Regions from separate parts of the Pseudoalteromonas sp. DY56-GL22 genome, predicted to be linked through region 2. Evidence: riboswitches for the same ligand, from Rfam matches in the RefSeq annotation. Region 2 holds a riboswitch; the other holds the start of a gene.
The links. A riboswitch is a leader RNA that binds a small molecule or an ion and turns the genes downstream of it on or off. The one in region 2 is predicted to bind lysine.

Region 1: another riboswitch for lysine. It lies ahead of lysC (lysine-sensitive aspartokinase 3); the one in region 2 lies ahead of dapA (4-hydroxy-tetrahydrodipicolinate synthase).

Annotation. Positions count from the first base shown of each region.
Region 1 covers NZ_JANHZR010000002.1:196,684-212,112, reverse strand. The annotation lists gene NO991_RS04960 (GGDEF domain-containing protein) at 1-96, shown strand, start outside; gene NO991_RS04955 (LysR family transcriptional regulator) at 115-1,065, opposite strand; gene NO991_RS04950 (sodium-dependent bicarbonate transport family permease) at 1,176-2,117, shown strand; gene NO991_RS04945 (hypothetical protein) at 2,201-2,620, shown strand; gene NO991_RS04940 (hypothetical protein) at 2,633-3,013, opposite strand; gene NO991_RS04935 (hypothetical protein) at 3,126-3,710, opposite strand; gene NO991_RS04930 (hypothetical protein) at 3,794-3,976, opposite strand; gene sbcB (exodeoxyribonuclease I) at 4,241-5,686, shown strand; gene NO991_RS04920 (NAD(P)-dependent oxidoreductase) at 5,726-6,607, opposite strand; gene NO991_RS04915 (glutathione peroxidase) at 6,722-7,237, shown strand; gene NO991_RS04910 (2-hydroxyacid dehydrogenase) at 7,203-8,186, shown strand; gene NO991_RS04905 (hypothetical protein) at 8,225-8,686, opposite strand; gene NO991_RS04900 (SMI1/KNR4 family protein) at 8,746-9,345, opposite strand; gene NO991_RS04895 (sodium-dependent transporter) at 9,413-10,738, opposite strand; gene NO991_RS04890 (4'-phosphopantetheinyl transferase superfamily protein) at 10,887-11,624, shown strand; gene lysC (lysine-sensitive aspartokinase 3) at 11,601-12,980, opposite strand; lysine riboswitch at 13,062-13,234, opposite strand; gene nhaD (sodium:proton antiporter NhaD) at 13,323-14,573, opposite strand; gene NO991_RS04875 (hypothetical protein) at 14,722-15,429, shown strand, end outside.
Region 2 covers NZ_JANHZR010000006.1:95,510-110,938, reverse strand. The annotation lists gene NO991_RS14235 (phospholipase A) at 1-793, opposite strand, end outside; gene NO991_RS14230 (succinylglutamate desuccinylase/aspartoacylase family protein) at 980-2,098, opposite strand; gene NO991_RS14225 (PLP-dependent decarboxylase) at 2,104-3,309, opposite strand; gene NO991_RS14220 (2,3,4,5-tetrahydropyridine-2,6-dicarboxylate N-succinyltransferase) at 3,309-4,049, opposite strand; gene dapA (4-hydroxy-tetrahydrodipicolinate synthase) at 4,064-4,948, opposite strand; lysine riboswitch at 5,086-5,282, opposite strand; gene NO991_RS14210 (DNA-3-methyladenine glycosylase I) at 5,466-6,161, shown strand; gene NO991_RS14205 (YdiU family protein) at 6,170-7,582, shown strand; gene NO991_RS14200 (OmpA family protein) at 7,912-8,973, shown strand; gene NO991_RS14195 (OmpA family protein) at 9,423-10,493, shown strand; gene acnB (bifunctional aconitate hydratase 2/2-methylisocitrate dehydratase) at 10,790-13,387, shown strand; gene NO991_RS14185 (2OG-Fe dioxygenase family protein) at 13,583-14,215, shown strand; gene NO991_RS14180 (cysteine desulfurase-like protein) at 14,225-15,429, shown strand, end outside.

The sequences.
Region 1 (15,429 bases), on a different contig from region 2:
ACCAATAATGTCAATGAGTTGCTCGCAGAAGCCGATAAAGGTTTGTACAAAGCCAAGTCAAATGGCCGAAATCAAGTTGTAACTATGGCATTTTAAATGCGGTAGTTAGAATCTTTAATTTAAGCTTTCATTGAGTAGGTTTAGCTCATTAGTGACCCACTGTTTATTTAAACATTGTTCTAAATTCAACTGAGCAAATTTTAAAAAGCTACGCGCCGCATGCGATAAATGGCGATCGGTGCGTACCACAAAATACCAATGACTAGCTAAATTGACATCTTTTACATCTAACATACAAAAACTTGTATCATGGGGTGGCAATACGTGGCGAGAAACAACACCTAGCCCCATTCCTGAACCAACCGCAACCCGAATAGCTTCGTTACTTGCCATTTGTACTGTGTTGCTTAATACAAAGCCTCTGCTTTGCAGTTCACTTTCAAACAGCATTCGTGTGGCAGAGCCAGGTTCTCGAAGCAAAAAACGTTCAGATACTAAGTCTTGTAATGTGACCTGAGTCTGACTCGCGAGCGCATGGTTGGTTGGTGCAATAAACACTAATGGGTTTTGTAAAAACCGTCCTGCTTTTGCATGTTCTAATGAAGGTGGATGACTAAAGACATAAATATCGTCTTCGCCTCTTTCAAAACGGGCTAGCACTTCAGCCCGGTTACCTATTTCAAGGGGTAACTCAACATGAGGGTGTAAATTACTATACGGACCAAGTAACTTAGGCAAGATATATTGCGCGGTGTTAACCATGGCTATTTTACAGCGCCCTCTCTCACCACCTCTAAGCTCAGCAAGATAATCTTGATAGTCATCAAAGTGACCAAACACCTGCTGACAAGTTTGAAACAATGCAAAACCCGCTTCAGTAACATGAATTCGCTGCTGATTAACCATCACTAATGGCTCATTGACTGTTTCTTGTAAGCGTTTAATTTGCTGCGATACCGTTGGTTGCGTTAAATGTAATTGCCTTGCTGTTTCACTAATTGAGCGTGTTTTTACAACGCACATGAATACCTCGAGTAAACGAAAAGAAATATGCCTTAAATCCATAAAATCAAACCCATAGATAAAAACCTATAGGATATTATCATTTATTTTATTATTTACTATGTGATTTTTTATCTAGAATAGCGGCGCTTTTTAATCAAGAGGAGAACAAAGTGCCTGATATTGTTGTAATGTTTTTTGTTTTAGGACTCACTGCCGGATTACTTCGCTCTGACCTAAAAATTCCGCAAGCGACCTATGAAACTCTTAGCCTATTGTTAATGCTCACCATTGGCTTAAAAGGAGGTATGGTGCTGCATGGCAATTTGCATTGGCAACTTCTACCAGAAATGGGCGCTGTATTACTACTTGGTGGCTTAATACCATTGATGCTGTTTCCTATTTTAAACAAACTGCTAAACCTCTCTGTTGCTAATAGCGCAAGTATTGCTGCCCATTACGGCTCAGTAAGCGCAGGTACATTTGCAGTTGCTTTAGCCTATGCTGAATCGAATTCACTTAATGTAGGTGCTGAAGTCACTCTGTATTTAGTAATGCTTGAGTTACCTGCGATTATTGTTGGATTGTTACTGTATCGCCGCCTTGGTAATGGTTCTGGACAAAACCTTTCTCTAAAAGCACTTTGGCATGAAACACTTACTAACAAAAGTGTCATTCTGCTAGTTGGTGGTGTAATTATTGGCATGATGTACGGGACGCAACAAGGGAGCCAAGTAACGAGTCTCTTAACGAACAGCTTTAAAGTTGTGCTGGCACTATTCCTACTTGAAATGGGTTTAATGGCTGCACAAACTCTGCGCCCTATTCCATGGCACCAATGGCGATTAGCATTATTTGCTCTTATAACACCAAATTTATTAGGTACAATCGGGGTCTGCGTTGGTACTGCATTACAACTAGAATTAGGCTCTGTGGTAATACTAGCAAGCCTAGTTGCAAGTGCCTCTTACATAGCAGCCCCTGCCGCGATTAAAGCAGCCATACCCGATGCAGACATTGGTTTAGCCATGTTATGTTCTTTGGGCATTACCTTTCCTTTCAATGTATTAGTAGGAATTGGCTTATACCATCAAATAGCATTATTTATGGGCTAAAAAACGGTCACACCTTAACTTTATTAATGAGATCTTCTGAAAAGTCGTTTAATATAAACAAAAAAGCAGCGCAAGGACATGCTATGTTTAATCAAACGCTCAGCACCGAGCAACAGCATGTGAGTGATATTTTTAAGCGCATATGTACGCTTTGTAAGGTGCAAAACTATGCTGAATTAGAAAGGCACTTATCGTTAACATCAGGTTTTTGCGAGCAAAGTATTGAAGTTGCTGCAGTGCCTTATGAACTAATTGATAACGTGGCTAAAGCTTCTGAAGTTAGCTTTGATTCACTACTTAATGGTAGCGAACAAACCACAGTGACACTTGATGGGGCGTTACTACAAGCAGTAAGTAACGGTATTATTAAGAGTATAAAAAAGCTTTCTATGGCGGGGCTAATTAAAGGTGATAACCACACTCATGAAGCCCTTAGTCAGCTTGCAGATATTCAGCTAAAACAAATAAAAAATGAGCTCAAAATACAAAGCCAGGTTAAATAACCTGGCTTTTTACTAATTCTTACCTTTGTACATTTTATCGTAGATATCGGATATATTATTTTGTTTATCGTAGTAGCGCTGCAGCTCCCCAAGCGATAACTCTTTTATTTCATTACTATCAAGCCCAACAGGCTCTGCTAACTTAAAGTCTGCAGCTTGCGGTGAATTACCCATTAAGGTGGCAATTTCACTCTTTAACTGTTCAGCTTTATTAAATAGTTTAATTGCTTTGCTGATATCTGTTTCATGCTCAGCTTGTAACGTGCACCAAACTACCTCAACTGATTTAGATCTGATTTGATCTTCAAAGATATTTTTACGCGCAATCAACCATGTACTTGCAACAAGCAAGATGGCTAAAACGACAATGGCTATGTAAATTAGTTCAAGCATTACGATCCCTCGGTAAACTAAATGTTACTATACACCCAAACTTGGTTCGCAATACATCAGGAAAAAGCATTATAAATGAAGTTATAGGACTGAAAAACATCATAAATTAATGTTAACTTTTTGTTCCAAAAGGCCAGCTTGGACTAAGTAATAGTTTTAATTTGGTTTTCAAAAGACCTGGAAACAACATTACAACAGCAAGGACAATACTAATGTAGAGCACAATAAAACTATACATGTAGTGTATGTAGGCGTGTTCTTCTTGAATGTTTAAGACAACAAACTTAACCCAGACAATTAAATGTGCGATTGTCACTACGATCGTGAGCTTGAATACACTTAAAAACAGCTCTCCATACTTATAGCTGAATCGCTGATGTAATTTGTATAGGATATATAAACTTAAGAGGTTTATCCCAGCCACACTCAGATAAACATTTTGAGCAATTCCACTTTCACCGGTTTCTTGAACGTATATAAGTACTTTTTCCATAAGTAGAGATGTAAGCTGATATTTAAACACAACCACGGCTATTGATAAGAAATCACTGAAAAGCTCTCTATTTCGTAGGGCTCTATAAAATGATAGGACTAAAGCAACTGCATAACTTATTGCAATGATTACCTGCACTGAAAACACTTTATGAACAGCTGTTGCTACAAGCAACTCATTGTATAATTCGACTAAATATTGCATGAATCATCCTACTAAAGATGTTCATAATCATAATCTTATAGCATAAAAAAAACCAGCTCTTGGCTGGTTTTCTTTACTTTATATTAATTTTCTTTTTTCTTTGGGTTAAGAATGATTATCCCACCAGTTCCCTGCAATTCTTGATTTTTCTTTTTCGGGTTTAGAATAATGATTCCACCAGTACCTTGAAGTTTTGTTGTATCAAAGCTAGGAGCTGGTGCTGCGTCGAATGCTAAAGTAGATAGTAATAAAGCTGATAAAGTCATTTTTTTGTTCCTTCATTGTTAAAGATAGCTTTCGTTAGCAAATACCGAGCCACTACAATAAAAATTTAGGTAAAAACTAACGACTAGACCCTATATAAGCATAAAACCTAGCCGTTAGGCTATTTTTTATACCGCGCAGGTATATAAAACGACCACTAAACAGCATCAGCACCTTTAACTCTATAAACTAACAAGCCTCTATGCCATAATTCTGTCAATTCAAAAATAAGTCAAAGCGGCCCAACGCTTAGCAAGGTTTAATGCATGGCATATCCAGAACAACAGCAACCAACAATTTATTGGCACGACTACGAAACATTTGGCGCAAGCCCTCAAAAGGACCGCCCAAGTCAATTTGCAGGTATTCGTACCGATCTCGATTTGAATATTATTGGTGAGCCGTTAATTGAATATTGCAAGCCTGCAGCCGATTACTTGCCGCACCCTGAGGCGTGTTTAATAACGGGTATTACCCCGCAAGTTGCAATGCAAAAAGGCTTAGTTGAAGCTGAGTTTATGGCAAAGATCCATGCTGAATTTAGCCAACCTAACACATGTGTTGCGGGCTATAACAGTATCCGTTTTGATGATGAAGTCACACGTTACAGCTTATACCGTAATTTTTATGACCCTTACGAGCGAGAATATAAAAACAATAATAGCCGCTGGGATATTATTGATTTAGTGCGTGCCTGTTATGCACTGCGCCCAGAAGGCATTGAATGGCCGCTCAAAGAAGACGGTACGCCGAGCTTTAAGCTCGAGCATTTAACCGTTGCCAATGGCATTGAGCACACTGCTGCTCATGATGCATTAAGTGATGTAACGGCAACCATAGCGTTGGCAAAATTAATAAAAGAAAAACAACCTAAGCTGTATCAGTTTTTCTTTAGCTTACGCTCTAAAAAAGCACTGGCTGATTTAGTTGATGTGTTTAACATGACACCACTGGTGCACACTTCATCACGAATTCCGGCAAGCCAAGGCTGCACCAGCTGGATTGCACCAATGAGCTTTCATCCAGTGAATAAAAACGCCATTATTTGCTTTAATTTAACTGAAGATCCGCAAGTGCTATTAGATTTACCTGTTGAAGAGCTACGCACGCGTCTTTACACAAAACACAGCGACCTTGGCGAAGACGAAGCACCGGTAGGCTTAAAACTCGTGCATTTAAACAAGTGCCCTATTCTTGCTCCAGCAAAAACCTTGTTACCAGAGAACGCAGCCCGTTTAGGTATTGACCGCGAAAAGTGCCTACAAAATCTCGCTATTTTAAAAGCCAACACAGAACTTCGCGACAAAGTGACCGAAGTGTTTAACGAGCAGCGTGATTACGGCGAAACCACCAACCCTGACTATCAACTTTATGATGGTTTTACCAGCCATGCAGATAAAGCTAAATTTGCCATTATTCGAGATGCAAGCCCTGAGCAATTAGCCACAATGCAGCTAGATTTTGATGATAAAAAGTTTGCTACCTTGTTATTTAGATATCGCGCTCGAAATTGGCCACACACACTAAGCCAAGATGAACTGGCAAAATGGCGCCAGTATTGTCAAAACAAACTAATGCACGGTGAAGATAGCCCGTCGATCAGTGGCCAAGATTTCATGATCACTCTTGAAAATCTGGCTCATGAAAATGATGATAACGAGAAAAATCTGCATATATTAAAAGCGTTGTACAATTACGCACAAAGCATGTAATAAAAAACGCGACAATCATTGTCGCGTTTTTTATGGATATTACTTTTTATGTAACGCTTCGATACGCGCTAATAAACTAGATGTGTCGTACCGACCGCCACCTAAGGCTTGTACATCGGCGTAATATTGATCAACTGTTGCCGTCATCGGCAAAGTTGCGCCGTTGGCCTTTGCCTCATCCAAAGCGATGCCTAAATCTTTACGCATCCAATCAACAGCAAAACCAAATTCGTATTCGCCAGCCCACATTGTTTTGTAGCGGTTTTCCATCTGCCATGAACCTGCAGCGCCTTTAGAGATGGTTTCAATTACTTTTTCACCATCAAGGCCAGCTTGTTTTGCAAAGTGTAACCCCTCAGCCAAGCCTTGTACCACACCCGCAATACAAATTTGATTTACCATTTTACACAGTTGACCAGAGCCTACTTCACCTAATAATTGGCTAAAACGGCTAAAAGCAGCCATAACAGGTTGAACAACATTAAAATCAGCTTCGTCGCCACCAACCATCACGGTTAATACACCATTTTCTGCCCCAGCTTGACCGCCAGAAACCGGCGCATCTAAAAATGCGATGCCTTGTAGTTTCGCTTGAGCAGCCACTTCACGTGCCACTTCAGCTGACGTTGTAGTGTGGTCAACTAAATAGCTGCCCTCATGCATGCTTGCCAGCACACCCTGTTCGCCATAAACAACTGAACGTAAATCATCATCATTACCTACGCACATGAAAACGATATCAGCCCCTTTTGCTGCTTCACTTGGTGTTTCAGCGTATTCACCTTGATACTCAGAAACCCACTTTTGCGCTTTAGCCGTTGTGCGGTTGTAAACTGTCACGTTGTGACCTGCGTTGGCAAGGTGACCCGCCATTGGATAACCCATTACACCTAATCCGATGAAGGCGACTTTCATTGACATAAAACTGACCTATTTGAGTGATAAATTAGTAACAATTTCATTATCTCAACCGAATAACTAAAAAGCGAATGAAAAAAAGTTCATTTAAACCGTTAAAAAACACACAGGTAAAACATGGATAGTATATATCGTTTCAATGCCCAGCTTGCATCTGGTGAAAACTTCAGCCTTGAATCGCTACAAGGAAAAACAGCACTTATTGTCAATATTGCCAGCAAATGTAATTTTTCAGTGCAAATGGCAAGCCTTGAAAAACTCTATCAAGAATATAAACAGCAAGGATTTACCGTACTCGGTTTTGCCTGTAATCAATTTGGCCACAATGAACCTCTAGATGGCAATGAACTTAAAGCCTTTTATCAGCAACACTTTGATGTCAGCTTTCCCATTTTTAACAAGGTGTTAGTCAACGGCCCAGACGCCCACCCGTTATTTAATTATTTAAAGTGCCATACTCGAGGAATTGCGCAAAACCGCGCAATTAAATGGAATTTCACCAAATTCCTTATAAACTCAGAGGGTCAACTCGTTGCGCGATATGCCCCGCGCACCAAGCCCGAAACCCTCAAAATGGTGATAGAGAGTAATTTAAATGATGAAACTGGCCTTATTCAGTGCGCAAAAGTATGAGCAACCGTTTTTTGAAAGGAATCTAACTGAATACACTGAGTCTGTTTCGCTCAGTTATTTTGAACAATCCTTGAACAGCAATACCACGCCCCTCTGCCAAGGTTTTGATGCTGTATGCGTGTTTGTAAACGATACGGTCGACAAACACGTCATTGCAGATATGGCGGCTGCCGGTATAAAGGCTATCTTATTACGTTGTGCTGGCTTTAATAATGTTGACCTTGATGCTGCCAAAGAATATAACATCAAGGTTTGCCGCGTGCCTGCATATAGCCCAGAAGCAGTAGCAGAGCATTGTATTGCCCTTATGCTAACGCTCAACCGAAAAACCCATAAAGCCTTTAACCGCGTGCGTGAAGGTAACTTTGATTTAAACGGTTTACTTGGTTTTAATCTGTTTAAAAAAACGATTGGGATTATCGGCTGTGGCAAAATCGGTTTAGCGCTGGTTAATATCTTAAATGGCTTTGGTGCTAAGGTACTCGTTTGCGACCCAATGGCTGGTGAAGGCCCTTATACCCTGTGCGATTTAGACACATTGCTCACCCAAAGTGATGTCATCTCATTGCACTGCCCGCTCAACGAGCACACCCATCATTTAATTGATGCTAGCGCATTTGAGAAAATGAAAGACGGTGTTATGCTGATTAACACCTCTCGTGGTGCACTTCTTGATAGCCAAGCATGTATTCAAGCGCTTAAGTCTAAAAAGCTTGGACACCTAGGCCTAGATGTGTACGAACAAGAGTCAGAGTTATTCTTCAAGGATCACCGTGAAGAAATCATGCAAGACGATATTTTTTCACGCCTTATTAGTTTTCCAAATGTGTTAGTGACAGGCCACCAAGGCTTCTTCACCCAGGAAGCACTGAGCGAAATAGCCTGCACCACATTACAAAGTGCCAATGAAATAAGCCAAGGCTTAGCATTAACTAACGAAGTTATTTAAGAAATGGCCTTGATACTTCTCATCAGGCGTTAAGCTCATCAATGCTCGTTTAACCTTTCATTGTTATCGAGCATTTTTACTGGTAATTGGTGATCAACCAAAAAGTCGTAAAATCGTAAATCTTCAATTAGATCGGAAGATGCTAGCTCGAAATCTTGGTAAGTTAGGTTTTTATAACTAAACCTCACTGTATGTTCGAACCTTTTAGTTTGTGAGTAAAGAATTTCAGTTACTTCGGAAATATCTATTTTAACACCTAATAATAGTAACTTTTCACCGTCTATTGACACCTCAACTGAATTTTTTGGCTCTATCATCCAATAATCTACAATGATAGAAATGATGCAACATACAACTATAAAGCCGAGCTGCATAAAAAATGGTTTTTCTGCAAATTCAGTTAAATAATAAGCAAACATACCACCAAATAACAATCTGTATAAAAAGCTGTTGAGCAATTTAAAGCTAACCTTCTTCCTTTTTCTTCTAAACACTTGCAAAGCTAACCATCCTTTATTAACTTATTGATTTTATGACATTTTAATAAAATTATGTTTCATTACTTTTGAGATAACTCTTTGAGTGCATCTATGAAGTGTGTATGGTTGTATGAATAACTGCCATCTTCCTCTTCAACAAGCGAAGGGCTATTTAGTAATTCAGTGAGGAGCACTAAGAAATCATCAAGTGACTTTGCAAAAACACACTTATCATCTTCGTCTCGGCCAAAATTGATAATTTGACCTTTCGTTCCTGTCGGGCCTGGATCAAAGTCCACCCCTATAAAATTACCTCCTCCATCTCCAAGTAGAGGTAACCATTTAGTATTCGCATATTCAATTTTTATAGCGCTAGGTGTTAGGGATGAACAACTCTCATTTAACCCTTCTAATCCTTGGTCAATAATCTCTCGCCAAACATTTAACTCATGAATAATTTTTTCTGTACTTAATAATGAAAGGCCAAAAACGAAACCAGCCTTAGTGCGGAATTGACCATTACAATTTGCATATATTGATACAAAAGATTGAGGTAAAGTATTTCCAACCAAATCTGCAATTTTATTTAATGACTCAACATTCGACTCATTATTAATAACATCTATCAGAGCTGGAAACTTTGATTCTATTTTTTCTCTTAAAACAATCCATTCGTTCATAATATATCCTTATTTTAAATGACTTTACTTAAGATGGTCTGATTGAGTAAATGTGAGTATTAGTTTTTTATTTCAACAACGCCACGTTCACGAATACCGCCGTCATTAATAACGGGCAGATAAAGCGAATGTACTGGGCAAACCAATAATGAGGGCCGCTCGATACTTGATGCAATTTATTACCACGCTGCCATAACCAACCAACGGTAATGAAATAGAACAGCCCCATTAAAGGTAATTGGTACTGTGTAAGCACCATAATGACTAAACCAAATAACCAGTCAAAGTTTAAGATAATCAGTGATGAGGCAATAAACACGATTAGGGTTACAAATAAGGTCGCTTTTTTGCGCTCAATACTGTGATTCTCAACTAAAAATGCCACTGGAATTTCGGTCGATGAAATAGTTGACGTCACTGAGGCAATCGACATTAATACAAAAAATAATAAGCCAACGAGTAAACCCACTTGGCCCATTGTGCTAAACAGTTCAGGTAAAATCGCAAAAATTAACTGCCCTTCACCAACCAATTTACCACCGCTAAATACCTCTACACCGTTATGTTGAGCAACAAAAATAGCCGGAATAATCAATAAACCCGCTAAAAAGGCTACACCAGTATCAAGCAGTGCCACGGTTCCAGTTAGTTTAGGCAGGTTGGCATCTGGTTTTAAATATGAGCCATAAACCATCATACAACCAACACCTAACGACAATGAAAAGAATGCTTGCCCCATTGCCGCAATAATTAAGTTTGCATCAAGAATTTGACTAAAATCTGGCACTAAGTAGGCTGCAAAGCCATCCATCGCACCATCTAGGGTCGCGATATAAGCAATTAACGCCACTAATAACACTAGCAATAATGGCATTAAGCGACGTGACCAAGTTTCGATACCTGATTTAACGCCTTTTAAAATAATACTCGCAGTAAGAATAAGCATCAGTGGCGTAAACACAAAATTGCGCGCCATGGAGTCACTGTGTAAAAAGTTACTTAGCTCAGTAAAACCAAAGAAGCTTGCGACTGGCTCAAGCGCATAAGCGAGCATCCACCCTGCAACTATCGAATAAAAGCTCAGCATCACAACCGCACCAAAGAGGCCAATATAGCCTGCTGCAGCGCCCACTTTAGGCGCTGTGTCTTGCCATGCATTAGATAATGCTTTTACTGGATTCGCTTGCGCTTGGTGGCCTAAATACAGCTCAGTATAAAGAGCCGGAAGCGCTAATAAGAAGATAACAATGAAGTAAACGAGTAAAAATGCACCGCCGCCATGGTTTGCCGCTTGTGTTGGAAAGCCCCAAATATTACCTAAACCTACCGCCGCGCCAGAAGCTGCTAAAACGAAACCTAATCGACTTTGAAAGCCGTCACGAACTTGTGCCATACATCTACAAATCTGTTATTATTTTTCCTCATTAAACCATAATTACAGTCAACTGCGTAAACTATTTGCGTTTGTTCATGCCTATAAAAGTGCATTTGCTGTAAAAATAAACAAAACTAAATACGAGCTTTCGTGTAAGCGTTAAACCATGAGCAGTCACTACTTTTCGAACACTCTTATCATCGAGCAACAACGCCAAACAACGGCCAAAAAAATCATGCTGATGGATGCAACATGTATTGATGTTGCAAGTTTACCCCTTGATAAATTACTCAGTGAGTTTGAATTAAGCGTACTTGAAAAACGCAAAGTGCCTAGTACCAAGCAAGAGTACTTAGCGACTCGCCTAACGTTAAAGTATTTGTATCAACATGCTTACCCTCATGACGATTTAGCGCTCAGTGAAATATCAAGCCAGTTTGATGACAAAGACAGCAAGCTCAAATTACATACAAAACGAAGAGAGCCTGTGTGGGCTTGTTTATCACATTCGAATGGTTTAATTGGCGCTGCTCTTAACCCAAAACAGCAGCTATTTGGTTTTGATATTGAACAAAGCAGTAAACCTCGCCCTTTTATCAAACTCGCAAAGCATTTTTATCATCAAGATGAAGTTGACTTAATTAGCCGTTTTGACGCTCCCGATGAACAGGCACAGTGCTTTTTTAGAATTTGGACATTAAAAGAAGCGCTTGCCAAAGCAAGTGCTCAGCCGATTGCGAAACTACTTGCTCCTAATGTATTCGAAGAATTGAGCAAACATAATTTCAGCGCGAGCAGTAACTCTATTGAAGGGTTTGATATAAGTGTTGTGGCACAAAAAAGCACTGACTGGCAGTGCTCTTTTATTAATTTTAACGACTTACGCCGCGACTTGGCTTTCTAATAGTCGGCTGTGAATAGCCTGCACGACTTCATCTGACTCACTTTGCTCAACTAAGAAGCACAGATTATGTTTACTTGCACCGTGGCAAATTAAACGAATATTAAAATCACTCAATACCTGCATTAAGTTCATTTCTTGCTGACGTAATTGAATTTCAGAACCAATTAAAGCCACCAGCGTTAAGTTATTCTCAACCGACACATGACAAAACTCAGAAAGCTTATCTAAACAAGCTTGATCAAGCTCAGGGCGTGATGCATTTGGTGCGTTATCTAAAGTGATTGCAACACTGATCTCTGAGGTAGTAACCAAATCAACCGAAATATTAAACTCACTTAAAATGGTGAATACACGCGCTAAGAAACCACTCGCAAGGAGCATTTCTGGGCTTTTAACCGTTAACAGAATTTGATTTTTACGCTGTGTTACGGCACGAATACCTGGTTGCTGAGATTTTTCTTTTTCAATCCATGTACCACCTAACTGTGGTTCACGGCTTGAACCAACAAACACACTAATATGGCTACGGCTTGCAGGTAAAATGGTTGCAGGGTGCAGTACTTTCGCACCAAACGTTGCCATTTCTGCCGCTTCATCAAAGCTTAAGCGTGCAATTGGGCTTGCTTTAGCGCATAAACGCGGATCAGTACTGAAAATACCCACAACATCGGTCCAAATATGCACGCTTTTTGCGTTAATTGCTTCAGCGAGTAATGCAGCACTGTAATCTGAACCACCACGGCCTAAAGTGGTCGTTTGATTGTGCTCATTGCTACCAATAAAACCTTGGGTTACCACAACATGGTCATCAAGTAGAGGCACTAAATGCTCTTTAGCAGCCGCTGCGGTTGCTGCAACATTTGGGGTAGCTTTAGCAAATTGGCTATCTGTTTTTAGCACTTTACGAACATCAAAACGCACCGCATCAAGACCTTGGCCACGTAACACTTGAGTAAACAAATACGATGATAAACGCTCACCAAAGCTCAGTAGTTCATCTTGCTCAGCTACTGACTTTGCGCCTTCTGACGCTAGATTTTGGAAAGCCTTAAGCGTTTCATTAAAGCCATGTGCTAAATCAGCATCAAGCGATAGTTCTGCCAAGATAGCTTCTTGAATGGCGACAACGCCAGTAATGTGCTCGTCACGCTCAGCCGCACTCAAATCAGCTTTACACAATGCAACTAAATGGTTTGTCACGCCTGCACTGGCACTCACAGCAACTATACGTACTTGATTATCAGCACAAATGATTTCAGCGCAGCGGCTCATAGCATCAAAGTTAGCTACACTGGTGCCACCAAATTTTGCAACAACGTAATCTGATTTTGTGTTGGCGGCTAATTGGGTATTCATGTCGTCTCCTTTTGTGGAAAACTATCCACAGTAATTCAAGAAGAACTCGGCAAGGGGGTGCTTTGAAAATAAAGAGTAGTCCATGCCAGAAGCTCTCCACCTAGTTTGGTGACAGTTTTGAGGATTCAGCCCCATAAACCGAAAAATAACCGTGACGTCCGGTTAATTTTCTCGGCGAGTACTTCCCTCATTAATGGTCATCGGCGTTCGTCACCTCACATTAATTACCTAAGTATCGCACCTCTTCTGAATGTTAAGTTAACACCTGGTTAAAATAACAAAGCCTGCTGTTAAAAGCAGGCTTTGAAAGTTAACGTTTAGACGTCTAGCTGTCAAGTTGTTTTATGAAATTAAACTGCCCGCTAAGTGCGAACCGTAATAACCAACGGTATAAGCAATTAATAAATAAACCGACATTTTAAGATAGCTCATAAAGGTTAGTGCTTTTACCTTACTCATGGCAATAATACCTGCCGCAGAGCCGATTATAAGCATTGAGCCACCTACCCCAGTTGCGTAAGTAAACGACAACCATTGCTGAGGGCTCATCACAATATCAGCTTTTAAAAGTGCTGCAGTTAGAGGTACGTTATCTACCGCCGCTGATAATAGCCCCATTAAATAGTTGGCGTATTCTGGTGCCATCAATTCATAAAGATGAGTAAATTTAGCAAGCATACCGACTTCTTTTAATGCACCAACGAGTAATAATACCCCGACGAAGAACAATAAGGTGTCGTATTCAATTTCACGAATATAATCGATGATTTTTTTGTTTACGTCTTTTTTGCGCATTAAAAATTGCGCAACCAAAAACATAAGTGATAAACCAAATAAAAAGGTTAACAGCGGCGGCACACTATAAAGCACACTCAAAGTTAACGTGGCAATAATCGTCGAGAAGAAGATAACCGCAATGGTAATATCTGTTTTTTCGATACGACGGGCAGCTTGTTTTTCAAACACAACATTACCCGACATACCCACCGACAACATTGCCGCGAGCAGTGCAACACTTGTCAGTGCAGGGGCAATTAATAATAGTAGATTAGCAATGGTGACTTTTTCGTCTAAGAAAATCATCAAGGTTGTCACATCACCTGTGATCAACGACACCCCACCCGAGTTAACACTAAATACAATTAAGGTCGCATATTTTATTAATTTTTTAGGATCTAACTTAAGTGACATCACCACCGCAAGCGAGATTAAAGTTGCCGTTATGTTGTCTGAAATAGATGAAAATAAAAACGCAAAACCACCAATCAGAAACATCAGCTTTCGTTCACTGATTTGATTTGGCATAATTTTATGAACAATATTCTGGATAAAACCTTTAGAGTTTAAATACGCTACAAAGGTCATCGCAGCCATTAAAAACAGCCACAAAGTCGCGATTTCTAATATGTTGTGATCCAGTTGATGTTGTATGGTTTCTGGGCTTTGCCCATGAATTGGAGAGATAAATAAGATAATCCAGCATAAAGTGCCAAAAAAAAGCGTCGTTTTGGCCTTGTTTACATGGATAATATCCTCTATAACGATAAGCAAAAATGCCACCGCTATCAGGGTTAGGATAAGTGGGGTTACCATGGTGTTTGAACAACCTTTATAATAATGTAAAAATTGTAAGTCGAGTGTTTCGGCGCGGATTCTAGCAGCATAGAAAGCATAAAACTATTCTCAATTACATAATTTACTACTAATCGCCAACACCAAAGTCTGAATTTACTGGAGCCTTATGATCCCAGCTAAAAAGTTATTAAATACCCTTACTGAACATTGGGGGGTGTTAGAACTGCTATTTAAACGTTTTAAGATGGCTGATTTCAGCTTGAAAGACGTACAAAATGCGATAAAACAAAAGCAGCCCTCATGGTCAAACGAACGCATTTATAAAGAAACAAATCGTTTATTGAATCAAGATATTATCATTCCACTGGCAAAATCATCACAGTTAGAAATAAACCGCGCGATCGCCGATTTTGCGACTTTCTTGCTACAAGAAGAGCACTTAGGTCTTGCTCAAGAGATTAGCGTGCTCGTTGATGACTTAGCTCGCCTTGGCAATCGCCTTGCTAAAGCGGGTGAAATTGAAGATTACGACGAGCTTCGCCGCTTTAGCCGCATTATGGATGATCGGGTACGCAAAATAATGAAATTGTTTGCCCACAATGAAAACGCAATTTTAAATATTGTTGAGCAAGCAAAAGCAGACAACGCGGTGCAATCACTGCAAAAACGCTATCAGGCTGTAATTGAAGCGTTCGATGAATACATCGAGCCTATGCTGGAAATGGTTGATATTCGAGGTGACTTCCACGCTTGCTTTAATACCATCGAAGCGCAAATTAGCTCGCAAATAGAGCAAATTGACCGCCTTGGTAAATCATATCAAGACAAGCGCATGCTTGAACAATTACGTACTCGTATTCTAGAAATGCATTTA
Region 2 (15,429 bases):
TGTAGATATCAGGGTTGTCATCACCTTTAGCTTCTAGTTCATCGTCTTTTTTGTCTTCAGGAATGCGGTACCAAGGCTTAAAGCTAAATACAAAGCCATCTTTTTCCCATAAGAAGTCAGCATAGATACGGTTCCACGAACGTGAATTAGGCTGGCTGCGGCCATTAGATTGATGTGAAGCACCAATTGCAATCGCCATTTCATCGCCCCAAAGCACATGCTCAGGATCAAGGTAGTTCACCCAGAAGATCTCTGGTTCGTAGTTTGTTTCACGAAACGGCGATGAAATATCTTTATTGTAAAATTGCCAAAACGATTGCATGGTAAATGCAAAAAATACGCCCTGATCTTTATCAGAGAAGTCTTCGAAGATTGGCACTTTAATTGATAGTTGATATTTTACTTCCAGGTTATCAAGTGGCTCGCCATCAGTTTGCTCAGCAAGGTCTTTTAGGCCGTCAAAAGGGCGCTCATTCGGATTAGATACGTAAGAAAGCGGTAAAATATAGTTACGCTTATGTGGGGTGATCACATTACGGTTTTTCTTGCTCACTTCTTCACGCGCTTTACGTTTGTCTAAAGCGGTGAGCTTTTTGCTTTCATCTAAATCAGAGCACTTTTTACGAAGTTCTTCGAGTGTTTGCTTGCCGTCACCGCCAATAGCTTCGTTCAAAATACACTGCTTTACGAGTTCTAGAGCATCATCTTGTTCGTTAGTTTGTGGTTGTTCAGTTTGAGCAAATACAGGTACAGAAAATAAGCCAGCGGCTGCCAGCCAAATGCGCCATCCCATTGCAGTTCCCTTTCAGTAGACTTGTAAGTAGGTATAATTATAACGATTTTTACATAAGTAACCGTGAACTTGTACTGAATTGTTGAAATTTTAGGTAAATAGAGAGCCCCAAGCTAAGCTTGGAGCCCTGCTGTAACGGCCTAAGAGCATAAGCCGTTGACTCTCACGCAATGAGAAGGGATGAGCTTATAGCTCAAATACGTTGGTAAAAAACTTATAAAGTTCGGTACCTTGATTCACGCTTGCTGAAGCAAAATGCAAAATAGCAATGGCGTCTTTATCAAAACTTAATGTTTGTAGCGGCTGCTCAGAAAGGTAGCGCTCCATTCTTAAAATATGGGCGATAGGCTCACCAGCTTTAATATGGCCGCCCAGTGGGGCAAGGTATTCAACCATGCCACCCATAGGGGCATAGTAAGCTACATAATCTTCAAGCATGCAGGCATAGCGTGTCATCGCTTTTGGATGATACGCAGCATCAACTAATACCTCTTTTTGATTGAGGTAACTTAAAATGCTATTTGCATCTTCAAGTGCCGCACTTAAATCGATTTTTTCTTGGCTACCTAGCTCAACGGTGAATGCTTCTACTTGAACAGCAAATTCACGGCCTTGTTTGCCAAGCTCTTCAGACAGTGACCACCATGGACAGAAACTCGCTTCATCCATCGCGCCATCAAAATCACTTGGGATCAATAACACATGTTCGATGTTGAAGTAGCTCGCGCTGTCTTTGGCGTATTCAGGGCAATATAAGTGCTGACTTGAGATAGGCCCAGTGTGAAGGTCTAAAACAATATCTGCCTGATGGGCAAGCTTTTGCAAGTTAAGGGCAATACGCTTACCCGTTGTTAGGCTGTAATCAGGGCCCGTTAATTGACTATCGATGTCAGCAACGAGTGCCTGTTTAAACGCCGCTTTAAGGGTCGCATCATCACAGTCTTTATGCTGTTCAGCAACCTGTGACGGTAATGCTTTATTAAAGCGGTACATGCGGTTCCAGTTGGTGCCCGTAATTGGATCGAAGCGACCTAAAGTAAACTCACCTGATTTTTGATTGCAACCAATAGGGTTGGCATAAGGCACTAGGGTAATATCGCCACGCAGCTTGAGTGATTTTAGCTGCTCAAGCAATTGATAAATTACTGCATTACCTTGTACTTCAGCGCCGTGCATATTGGCTTGTATATACACGTTTGGGCCTGTGCCATCCCCTTTTAAGCGATACACTGGGATTGTCAGAGGTAGGCCGTTGGCAATCTCGCCAACCACAATATTCTCTTGGCTGATTAATTCTTTACTCATGGCGATTACCTTAAATAATAGCTGGCATCTTCAGCGCTACGAATGCACTCAATATTGCCTTGTTCAAGGATGTATTCAGCGGCTAATTCGTGGCATAAAAAGTACGGCATACTTTCGGTAAAGCCATACGCGCCACATTGGCTGAATACCAACCAGTCTTGCTCATTTAAATCGCTCGCTAATTGGTGCTCACCTAAGCAATCAAGGGCGGTGCAAAGCGGGCCGTATAAAGTCATTGCCGCAGGCTCAGCCGTCGATTCGCGAAGTAAGGCCGCAGGGAAATCTTGGCTTGTCACAGCTGGGCGAAGTAAATGGTTAATACCGCCTGATAAAATCACCTGCTGTTGATTGTAATTTACTTTACGCTCAACCACTGGCGTTGCGTAATGGCCGCATTCGCCCACCGCATAGCGGCCAAGTTCCATCCAAAGCTCTTTGACACCGGCATCTGCTTTAATGCTAGCCAAAGTCTCAATAAGTGCAGACCAATCGAGTCGGTTAGCATCTTGAGTATAAGGAATGCCTAAGCCACCCCCTAAGTCGAGAATATTAAGGTTAATGTTTAATGAGCGTGCTAGCTGTTGCAGTGGCGCAATCATCGCGCGCCATAGCTCGGCGAGCTTGTCAGTGCTCAGCATATTGCCCCATTGGAAAATATGCAGACCATCAAAGCTAAGAGCAGGGTAATCACTTGCAGTGAGTGCTTGCCACTCATCGCAGCCCAAACCAAAAGGAGTAAGACTATCGCCGCCAAGTGGATTCTTTTCGCTGTCTGGCCAACGAAGTTGAACACGCAATAGAACTTGCAGCTGACAATTTGCTTTTGTTGCTTGTTCGTTTAACCAGCGCACTTGGTTAATGCTCTCGGCGACAAAAGTACGTACGCCGCGAGCAATAAAATGTGAAATTTGTTTAGGGCTCTTTGCAGGCCCAGTGTTGAGCACGCGCTCGCTATCGATGCCTTGGGCAAGTACTTGCTCAAGTTCACCTTTACTTGCAACATCAAAGTTAAATCCTGCGCTGTCTAAACATTGAATAATGCGAGACAACGGGTTGGCCTTAACGGCATACCAAAGTTTCACATCGGTTTGCGCAGTCAGTTGATTTAAATGTGCAGTTAATTTATCTAAATCATAGATAAAAAATGGCGTATCAAGATGCGCTGAAACTTGCTCAACCGCTTGCTTGATATGCGTGCTCAAAAAGCTCATTAACGTAAAACCTCTTCTAACAGTAATGATGCATCGCTTTGTTCATCACGGTATTTCACGATCAATGCACACGACATGCTAAGACCTTGTTCACGAGCCCATGCATTTGAAGCTGGGCGAGAGCCTGGGATCACAATCGCGTTTTCTGGGATGGCTTCACCTTTGTCTAGCTGGCGCTCATTAACGCAATCGTAAACAGGAATGGTTGCCGATAAACGTACACCCGGCGCAAGTACAGCACCTTTTTTCACAACCACACCTTCAACAATAACGCAGCCTGCACCGATGAATGCGTCATCTTCAATAACCACAGGGCTGGCACCAATTGGCTCAAGCACACCACCTAATTGTACTGCTGCACTTAGATGAACATTTTTACCCACTTGTGCGCATGAACCGACTAATGCGTGGCTGTCGACCATCGTGCCTTCGTCGATGAACGCGCCAATATTTACATATGCTGGTGGCATGATAATGGTGCCTTTAGCAACGTGTGCGCCACGACGAACACTGCTACCACCTGGTACCATACGCACGCCAGCATCGGCTGCAAAGCCTTGTGGAGCTAAGTTGTGCTTATCAACAAAACCACCCGGGAACTCAGTGTTTGTGCCATTTTTAAAGGCTTCTAAAATGCCTTGTTTAACTTCAACATTGGCGTGCCAGTTGCCGTTCTCGTCTTGTGTTGCCGCGCGAACTGCGCCTGTTTCTAAGTTGTTTAATAATTCTAACCAGCTCATGATAAAACCTGTTTTTAGTTCCAAGATAAAATTGTGTTGTTTGCGTGGGTGATGCTGTCTGTTTGCTCAAGCTCTAAATGCGTAAGCGGCGGACGTAAATGCGGGGTATTTATTTTACCTTGCAGGTGCATCAGTACTTTTACGGGGATTGGATTTGCCACAGCGAATAAACTTTGAATCGCTTGCGACCAATCGGTGAATAGATTTGGGTATTGACCACTTAAACTGCGTTTAACAAACTCATGGGTTTGACTCGGCCAAGCATTCGCGGCAACCGAAACTAAACCTTTTGCTCCAGCTTGAGCAAAATACGGCATAAGAGCATCATCGCCACTAAATATGGCCAGTGTTGGCGATGCCGTTCTAAAGCCTTCAAATTTGCTAATGTCGCCACTGGCTTCTTTTAAAGCCCAAAGATTTTTGTGGTCAGCAAGGTTTTTGATCACCTGCGGTGAAATCTCAACTGCACTGCGTCCAGGTACGTTATACAGCATACAAGGGTGGTTACTTGCGTTTAGTAGGCTTTCAAACCAATGCGTTTGGCCAACAACCCCAGGTTTTGCATACAGAGGTGAACCCAATAGATAGCCATGAATAGGTAGTTGGTTGCAGTATTCAACCCAAGCAACTTGTTGTTTGAGGTTCATGCCGCCCACAGCAACCATGAGTGGTACACTCGGTGCTAATTGGCAAACATGCTCAACGATGGCTTGTTGCTCTTTGAGTGAAAGCGCCAGTCCTTCACCGGTACTGCCAAGCAATAAAATGCCGTTATTTGCATCTTGTTGCTCTGCGACCAGTTGTTCAAGGGCCGTGTAATCGACCTCGCCAGATTCAGAAAATGGCGTGACAAGCGCTGTCCATAATGGATAGTCGTTTAAATCAAAATTGTTGATCATCTCTCACGAACTTATAAGGTATTCGAAGAGTTTATGCGGGAACATTTGAATGGAGCCGCATGTCGTCGTTCGAACAAGGTATAATTCGAAGAGCGAATGGGCTTAAAATAATAAAGACGCGACGGCCTTATTATACTAAGACCAGAAGCTCTCCACCAAACTAATCAATAGCACTTTGCTATTGTTGGTGACAGTCGCTGGGATTCAGCCCAGTCGCCCGAAATAAGCACCTCACAAACGGTGTTACTTCTCGGCGTTAATTCCCCTCACGTATGATCAACAGAGTCTGTGCTCTTCCCATACGCTACCTGAATAACGCACCTCTTCCAGCCCTTTATGCTCGCTTTAAAGGTTAAAGCCAACATACTTAAATAGGGTATTTGCAGCGATTAAAGCATTTTAGCCGTCTAGGTGTCAAGGCGAGGAATTTGTTTTTTAGTGACCGAATTTGCAACATGGTTACGTATAACCGTGTTTTTACGTACACTTAGCGCTAACCAAATCAATTGGAAAAATGATGGAAAAATTTAACGATATTTATCAACGAGCCGTATCTCGAAAGGGCAGTGAAGAAATGCTGCAAGCACTGTTATCAAACCCGCTCGACGATGCTGATATTGCTAAAATGCATGACGATTTATGGTTAGAAGAGTTCACGCGTAAAGTCTTTCAAAGCGGTTTTTATTGGTCTGTTATCAATAATAAATGGGCTGGTTTTCGTGATGTGTTTTGGGATTTCAGTGTAGAAAAATTGTTGATGATGCCGCCAGATATGCTCGAGCAAAAAGCCAGTGATGAGCGAATTGTTCGTAATTTTAAAAAAGTACAAACGATCCCAGAAAATGCGTACATGATCCACGAAGTTGCTGAGAAGCATGGCAGCTTTAGCCAATTTATTGCAGATTGGCCTACTGACAATATTATTGGTTTGTGGGCTTATCTTAAAAAGCATGGTGCGCGTTTAGGGGGAAATACTGGCCCATACGCTTTACGAGCGCTTGGTAAAGATACTTTTTTACTTTCTCGGGATGTAGAAGCCTATTTGCGTGCCCATGAGTTGATAGATGGCGGCTTACAAACTAAAAAGTCACTGCAAGCAGCGCAAGATTTTTTCAACGAATTACAACAGCAAAGCGGTTACAGCCTGCAGGCACTAAGCCAACTAGTGGCCTATGGTGTAGGCGATAATCGTGTGGGTGTCGCAACACGTTAAGGACAGTTATGAAACTGCAAACTCGATACACAGATATTAGTGAACTACTTGCTATCAAGGATATGCCGAGCGCCGTTGCCGAGCCGCAATTACTGCTATTTAATGACAAGCTAGCTGATAATTTCGCAATTAAACACGACAGCGAATTTTTAGCTAAATTGCTATCTGGTTCAACGATAGATAACGACGTTGCGCCGGTTGCTCTTGGTTACTCAGGTCATCAATTTGGTCATTTTTCACCGAGTCTTGGTGATGGTAGAGCGCATTTACTTGGTGCTATTGCAGATAAAGATGGCACATTGTGGGACTTGCAGCTAAAAGGCGCTGGAGCAACAGTGTTCTCGCGCGGTGGTGATGGTCGCTGTGCCATTGGTCCAGCTGTTCGAGAGTACATTATGAGTGAGGCACTTCATGCGCTTGGCATCGCAACTACGCGCTGTTTAGCTGTGGTTACAACTGGCGAAACGGTATATCGTCAGCCACCACGCCCGGGGGCAGTTGTTACTCGCCTAGCTAAAAGTCACATCCGTGTTGGTTCATTTCAATACTTAGCTACACAAGGTGATATAGAAGGGCTAGAGAAGCTCGTTGATTACGCAATTAATTGTCATTTTCCAGACATTAGCAGTACGGGTGAGCAGCGTTATATTGAGTTTTTAACTGCTGTACTCGATAAGCAAATAGAGCTGGTTATCAGTTGGATGCGAATTGGCTTTATACACGGTGTGATGAACACAGATAATACCTTGATTAGTGGTGAAACCATTGACTATGGCCCTTGTGCGATGATGAATCAGTTTGACCTAGACACGGTATTTAGTTCGATTGACCATCAAGGGCGTTATGCATTTGGAAATCAACCGAATATTGCTAATTGGAATATTGCACGCTTGGCTGAAAGCTTAATTCCGTTATTTGCTGATCAAGAGAGTGCCGTCGAACAACTCTCACCGGTTGTAAATGGCTTTGCAGCTAAATTTAATGATGCATTTAATACTATGTGGCAGCAGAAATTAGGATTAGCAGGTCAGCACGAAGGCGATCATGCTTTAGTTTCAGAGTTGCTAGGTTTAATGAAGCAACATCAGCTCGATTATACTAATACTTTCAATGCTCTGACTGAATCTTTACTTGCGGATTTTGCAATTCCAACTAGTTTAAAAGAGTGGCATAAAAAGTGGAACGTGAGGACTTCGTCTAAAAGTTATGAAACTATGCGCGCTGTTAATCCTGCAGTCATTCCACGTAATCATACTATTGAAATGATCCTAGCGGAATACGAAGCATCGGGAGAAAGTTCATTAAAAGACGCCTTTTTAGAAGCATTTAACGATCCATATGTTTACGATGAGCGTCAATTTGAATGGCTTCAGGCCCCAAAAGATTATGATAAAAATTATCAAACTTTTTGTGGGACCTAGTCATTTAAATTAACTAGGAAAATTCCTATTTATTGAATTTAACTGTATGCTGATTGAGCGCTCTAATAGGCGGTGGTATTATAGATTTTAGGCTAATCTATTGCTTTAAAAGATGATCTCATACGGTATTCGAAGCTGGTTTGGTCATACATTTAATCGCTTATCTACGAAATTAGGCTAGGCTATTATTAGTACCTTAATAGTTATGGATTAATTAATAAGTTGAATGTCAATGCAAAGTAACTAATCGTTTTTTGTGTTGTTAAAGTTTTGATTACTCAAAAAATACGAGCTCTTACGAGCTTTATTATGAAAATGGGAAGGAAACAATGAAACTGAAATCACTGACTATAGCTTTGGCACTTGCTGCAACTAGTGCTTCAACATTTGCTGCTGAGAAACAAGGTTTTTATATCGGCGCATTTGGCGATTACTATGATAATTCATGGGAAAATGTTCGCGATTACGCACCAGGCGGCCTTGATGTTGATGATTCAACAGGCTGGGGTTTAGAGCTGGGTTATCGCTTTAGCGATTACTGGAGTGCTCGCTTAGAATATGCTGATATGGATTTTGACTGGACCGCTGAACTAAACGATGGCACATCGATGAGCGGTTCTGAAAGTGGTAAGCGTTACGGTATTGATGGTTTATATCACTTCGGTGGTGGCCCATTTTACGGTATTTTTGGTTTGAAAAACCTTGATGCTGTTGATGAGGATTTAATGTTTGCAAACGTTGGTGCTGGCTACCAACACTACTTCACAGATAACTTTGCTTTCAATGCCGAAACTTCTTTGTACCAAGGCCTTGATCGTGGTTACACCGATGTGGGTGCTAAGTTAGGTTTAAGCTATATCTTTGGTAATCAAAGCAGCTCTGCGGCTCCTGTTGAGCCAGCTCCTGTAGTAAGTGGACCTACAGATAGCGATAACGATGGTGTAATGGACGCTGATGACCAATGCGCAAATACACCAATGACTGATGCGGTAGATAGCAAGGGCTGTACTCTTTATGAAGAAAAAGAGGCAACAATCACTTTACTAGTTACTTTCCCGCATGATGTTGCAGAAGTACCAAATAAATACTTCAGCGATATTGCTGATGTTGCAGCATTTATGAAAGAAAACGAAGGCACATCAGTTGTTCTTGAAGGTCATGCATCAGCAGTTGGTGATGCGGATTACAACATGAAGCTTTCTGAAAAACGTGCTAAAGATGTAGCTGAAGAGTTAGTTAAAGACGGTATCTCATCAGATAGAATCTCTACGGTTGGTTATGGTGAAGAACGCCTGAAGAACAAAGCATATACGCTTGAAGCGCATGCAGAAAATCGTCGTGTTGAAGCACAAATTAGTACGGTTGAACGTGTAAAGGTTATGCGTAAGTAATAGATTACTATTAGCTTATTGTAATTTATTAATAATCTTGAGATTAAAGCTGAACTATTTTTATGGTTCAGCTTTTTTTATACCTTAAAAACGCATTTACTTTTTTAATAAACGCGATACTCTTAAAGGTATACGGCATGGTATAAAAATAAGGTACACTTATATTGATTTGAATCATCGCAGCAAATGGGTGATTATTGTACTATGTTCTTATTGTTATCTCGTGTAATTATCACTAGGTAAATTAGAGTTTTTTTGAGCACTGTTAATTTGGTATGGCATTCTATGGCATTTCGACGGTGCTAAACGTCACTTTTTTAGGTGGTGTTTTGAAATTAACAAATTTATTGTAGTTTTAGTTTATTAAGTTTGGATTAATTACTCATCATCTATCTTGACAGAGTTTAGGCTACACAGCCTTTAGTTACTTAAATGGAAGGGAAGGAAACATGAAACTAAAATCACTAACTATAGCTTTAGCTCTTGCTGCAACAAGTGCTTCTAGCTTCGCTGCTGAAAAGCAAGGTTTTTATATTGGTGCGTTTGGCGATTACTATGATAATTCATGGGAAAATGTTCGTGACTACGCACCAGGCGGTCTTGATGTTGATGATTCAACAGGCTGGGGTCTAGAGTTAGGTTACCGCTTCAGTGATTACTGGAGTGCGCGTCTAGAATACGCTGATATGGATTTTGACTGGAAAGCTGAATTAAACGACGGTACGTCGATGAGTGGTTCAGAAAGTGGTAAGCGTTACGGTATTGATGGTCTTTACCACTTTGGTGGTGGTCCTTTCTACGGTATTTTTGGTTTAAAAAATCTTGATGCGGTTGATGAAGATTTAATGTTTGCTAATGTGGGTGCAGGTTATCAACACTACTTTACAGAGCATTTCGCATTTAATGCAGAAACGTCTTTATACCAAGGTCTAGACCGTGGTTATACAGATGTGGGTGCTAAATTAGGTCTTAGCTACATCTTCGGTGCTCAAAGCGCGCCAGCTGAGCCTGTAGAGCCTGCTCCTACGGTTGTTCCTGTTGCTGTAGAACCAGTAGATAGCGATGGCGATAATATCCCTGATGCAGACGATCAATGTGCAAATACACCAATGACTGACGCTGTTGATGGCACTGGTTGTACGCTATATGAAGATCGTGAAGTAACTAAGAGCTTACTAATCACGTTCCCTAACAACACATCTAAAGTATCTCAACAATACCTAGATGATATTGATGCTGCAGCAGCATTCTTAAAAGAGCACCCAGGTACTGACGTAGTGCTTGAAGGTCATTCTTCATCAGTAGGTAAAGCTGACTACAATAAGTGGTTATCTAAGAAACGTGCTGATGCGGTTGCTAAGAAACTAATCGAAGATGGCATTGATCCAATGCGTCTAACTACTGTTGGTATGGGTGAAGAGCGTCTTAAAAACCCAGCAAACACACCAGAAGCTCACGCCGAAAACCGTCGTGTTGAAGCGAAAGTAACTGTTATTGAACGTGTTAAAGTAGAGCGTTAATCTAACTCTTTACGCAAATTTTAAAAACCCAGCCTAGTGCTGGGTTTTTTCTTTTCTAAGTACTAGGAATTGGTTAGATAGGAATGATTCTTAATAAATATTCATTTGAATAGCGTTTTTTTCTAGTACTATTCATGGTATTTATAGTGACTATTAAACTCCTTACTTACCGCATGGATTTTCATCTATACTTAAAAGCTTTATAATTAACTGTCAGAATACTATAAGTACTGGGTCTTAATTGGTATTTAGCTTAATACTACCGAGTACTTTCACGTCACCAAGAGGGCAATATTGTGCTACAAGAATATCGTAAACACGTAGAAGAACGTGCCGCGTTAGGTATCGTACCAGCGCCATTAGATGCTCAGCAAACGGCTGATCTTATTGAATTAATCAAAAATCCACCGGCAGGTGAAGAAGAGTTTATCGTTGATCTTCTAGTTAACCGTGTACCACCAGGTGTTGATGATGCTGCTTACATCAAAGCAGGTTTCTTGGCTGCAGTTGCAAAAGGTGAAGCGAGCTCTCCACTTGTATCAAAAGAAAAAGCAGCTGAGCTACTTGGTACTATGCTAGGTGGTTACAACATCGCGCCTATGATTGACCTTTTAGATGACGAAGCGTTAGCGCCAATCGTTGTTAAAGGTTTATCAAACACATTATTAATGTTTGATGCTTTTTATGATGTAGAAGAAAAAGCGAAAGCGGGTAACGAATTTGCTAAGCAAGTAATCGAATCTTGGGCAAATGCTGAGTGGTTTGTGAACAAGCCTGCAGTTGCTGAAAAAATCTCAGTTACCGTATTCAAAGTAACTGGCGAAACAAATACTGATGATCTTTCACCTGCTCCAGATGCATGGTCTCGCCCTGATATTCCACTACACGCTTTAGCAATGCTGAAGAACGAACGTGATGGTATCAATCCTGAAAAGCCAGGTGAAGTTGGTCCAATCTCACAACTAGAAGAGCTTAAAACGAAAGGTTTACCTCTTGCATACGTTGGTGATGTAGTTGGTACGGGTTCATCTCGTAAATCTGCAACTAACTCTGTACTTTGGTTCATGGGTGATGATATTCCTCACGTACCGAACAAACGCGTTGGTGGTGTATGTTTAGGCGGTAAAATCGCTCCTATCTTCTTCAACACAATGGAAGACTCTGGTGCATTACCAATCGAACTACCTGTTGATGAGCTAAACATGGGTGACCAAATCGATATCTTCCCATACGAAGGTGTTGTTAAGCGTCACGGTACTGATGAAGTAATCTCGACTTTCTCTCTTAAATCAGACGTAATTCTTGATGAAGTGCGTGCTGGTGGTCGTATTCCACTGATCATTGGTCGTGGTTTAACTGATAAAGCGCGTGCATCACTAGGTATGGAAGCAGAAGATATCTTCCGTAAGCCAGCGCTTGTAACTGACTCTGGTAAAGGCTTCACATTAGCTCAGAAGATGGTTGGTAAAGCATGTAACATGCCTGGCGTACGTCCTGGTCAATACTGTGAGCCGAAAATGACAACTGTTGGTTCGCAAGATACAACAGGTCCTATGACACGTGACGAACTTAAAGACCTTGCGTGTTTAGGTTTCTCTGCAGACTTAACAATGCAGTCTTTCTGTCATACATCAGCTTATCCTAAGCCAATCGACGTAAACACTCACCACACACTTCCTGATTTCATCATGAACCGTGGCGGTGTATCACTACGTCCTGGTGACGGTGTAATCCACTCATGGTTAAACCGTATGTTATTACCAGATACAGTAGGTACTGGTGGTGACTCACATACTCGTTTCCCTCTAGGTATTTCATTCCCAGCGGGTTCAGGTGCGGTAGCATTCGCAGCAGCAACAGGTGTAATGCCTCTTGATATGCCTGAGTCAATCTTAGTACGTTTCAAAGGTGAAATGCAGCCAGGTATCACACTACGTGACCTAGTTCATGCTATCCCTTACTACGGTATCAAAGAAGGTCTTCTTACAGTTGAGAAGAAAGGTAAGATCAACGAATTCTCTGGTCGCGTACTAGAAATCGAAGGTGTTGAGCACCTAACAGTTGAGCAAGCTTTCGAACTTTCTGATGCATCAGCTGAGCGTTCAGCGGCAGGTTGTACTGTTAAACTTTCTAAAGAGTCTATCGCTGAATACCTTGAGTCAAACATCGTAATGCTTAAGTGGATGATCTCTGAAGGTTACGGCGATGTTCGTACTATTGAGCGTCGTATCACAGCAATGCAAGAGTGGTTAGCTAACCCAGAACTTATGGAAGCTGATGCAGATGCAGAGTACAAGCACGTACTTGAAATCGATCTTGCAGACATCAAAGAGCCAATCCTTTGTGCTCCAAATGACCCAGATGATGCGCGTCTTCTTTCAGACGTAACAGGCGAGAAAATCGACGAAGTATTCATCGGTTCTTGTATGACTAACATCGGTCACTTCCGTGCTGCAGGTAAACTACTAGATGGTTTCAGTGGCCGTATCCCAACTCAACTTTGGGTTGCACCACCAACGAAGATGGATAAAGACCAGCTTACTGACGAAGGTTACTACGGTATCTTTGGTCGCGTAGGTGCACGTATCGAAACGCCAGGGTGTTCACTATGTATGGGTAACCAAGCACGTGTTGCTGATAAAGCAACAGTTGTTTCTACCTCTACGCGTAACTTCCCTAACCGTCTTGGTACTGGCGCTAACGTATTCTTAGCATCAGCTGAGCTTGCAGCAGTAGCGGCAATCTTAGGTAAACTACCTACACCTGCTGAGTACCAAGAGTATGCAGATAAGATCAATGCAACTGCAGCTGATACTTATCGTTACCTGAACTTCCACCGTATGCCTCAATACACTAAAAAGGCAGACAAAGTAATCGTTCAGCAAGCTGTTTAATTTTAGCTAAATTAAATGACAAGAAAGCCCGCTTTTAGCGGGCTTTTTATTTTAGATAAAATTTCTAAAATATTTATAAATACGATCTTAAAGCTACATAAATCATCATCAGCGTTTACATAATAACGCAAAAATTTCCTACCAATTGCATTAAAATCCTCGCCAATATTCTCAACGTATTAAGGCGAGATCGAAATGACTACATTAAACAACCAGAACCTTTTACAGCTTCGTTTTGTAAGCCAAGCACATATTGACGCAGTTAAGCCTTCTTTTGCTAACCTACCTGCTAACCCATACGCAGATGGTGAATTTCGTAAGCGTCGTTATTCAGTAATTAAAGTTGTTGATGGTGAATTAAAACTACAACCAACAAAAGCATTCGTGCAAGATGACTCAATCAATACATTCCAAGGTAATGTTGAGCGTACTTATGAAAATCTAGAAGATAGCTTATTAGCGACTGATGGCATGAAGCAAATCGTTAATCAGTTCCGTGATATGACGGGTATCAGCGATGATCGCGATATTGAAATTCACCAATTCAGAATGCTTGCGATCGACAGCGACACTCCAGCTGCACCTGAAGGTGTTCATCAAGATGGTTTTGATCACGTATGCGTATGTGGCGTATCACACGAAAACCTAGAGGGTGGTGAGCTACTTGTTTATGAACACCAACAAGCTGAACCATGTTTCAAAATGGAAATCAAAGACGGCATGTTCGCACTGATTAATGACCGTGAAGTATGGCACAACGCTACACCAATGAATAAATTAGACGCAAGCAAAGAAGGTTACCTTGATTGCTTCGTACTAACTGCGTAAGGGTAAACTATGAACTTAACGCAATTACGTCGCCAGTTCCCTGCACTTATGCAACAAGTTGCAGGTCAGTCACCTATTTTCCTTGATGGCCCAGGTGGCTCGCAAGTACCACAGTCAGTTCTAAGCGCTATGAGTGCATATTTGGGTTACTTCAACTCAAACTTAGGCGGCGCATTTTTCTCAAGTGATAAAACGGTAGAGTTAATGGCAAATGCTCGCCAAGCTGCAGCCGATTTATTAAATGCGCCATCTAAAGAGCAAATCGTGTTTGGTGCAAACATGACAAGCTTAACGTTTAGCTTTAGCCGTGCCATCTCGCGTGATTGGACTGCTGATGATGAAATTATCGTCACCAATGCCGATCACTTCTCAAACGTATCATCTTGGCATCAAGCCGCTGAAGATAAAGGCGCGACAGTAAAAACTACCCTTATCAACGAAGCTGATTGCAGCCTAGATATGGCACATTTTGAAAGCCTTTTATCTAGTAAAACAAAGCTTGTTGCTGTGACATATGCGTCGAACACGACAGGCTCAATTAATGACATTAAACGCATCGTTGAGCTTGCACATGCTATTGGTGCGCTAGTTTATGTTGATGCCGTACATTATGCACCTCATGAGCTTGTAGACGTACAAGCACTTGATTGTGACTTCTTAGCCTGCTCTGCATATAAGTTCTTTGGTCCTCACCTTGGTATTGTCTATGGCAAACGTGAGCACCTTGAAGGTTTCACACCATATAAAGTTGAACCTGCAAAAGATGTTGCGCCAGGTCGCTGGGAAACGGGTACACAAAGCTTTGAAGCGCTAGCTGGCTTAATTGCTGCTGTTGATTACATTGCTGCAATTAGTGAGCTTGATGATACTCATTCACGCCGAGATAAATTAGCTGCTGCATTTGCTATGACTAAACAGCACGAAATGACATTAAGTAAGCATTTCTTAACGCGTTTAGCTGATTACCCGCGCATCAAGTTGTTCGGTATTGATGATCTAGAGCGCGTAGCTTCACGCACACCGACTTTTGCTTTAACGTTTGAAGGCATCGAGCCACGTGTTGTGTCTGAATTTTTAGGTAAGCAACATATTTGTGTGTGGGATGGTAACTTCTACGCTCAAGGCTTATGTAAGCAGCTAGGTGTATTAGAATCAGGCGGTGTAGTACGCATTGGTTGTATGCATTACAACACAATTGAAGAGCTTGATAAGGT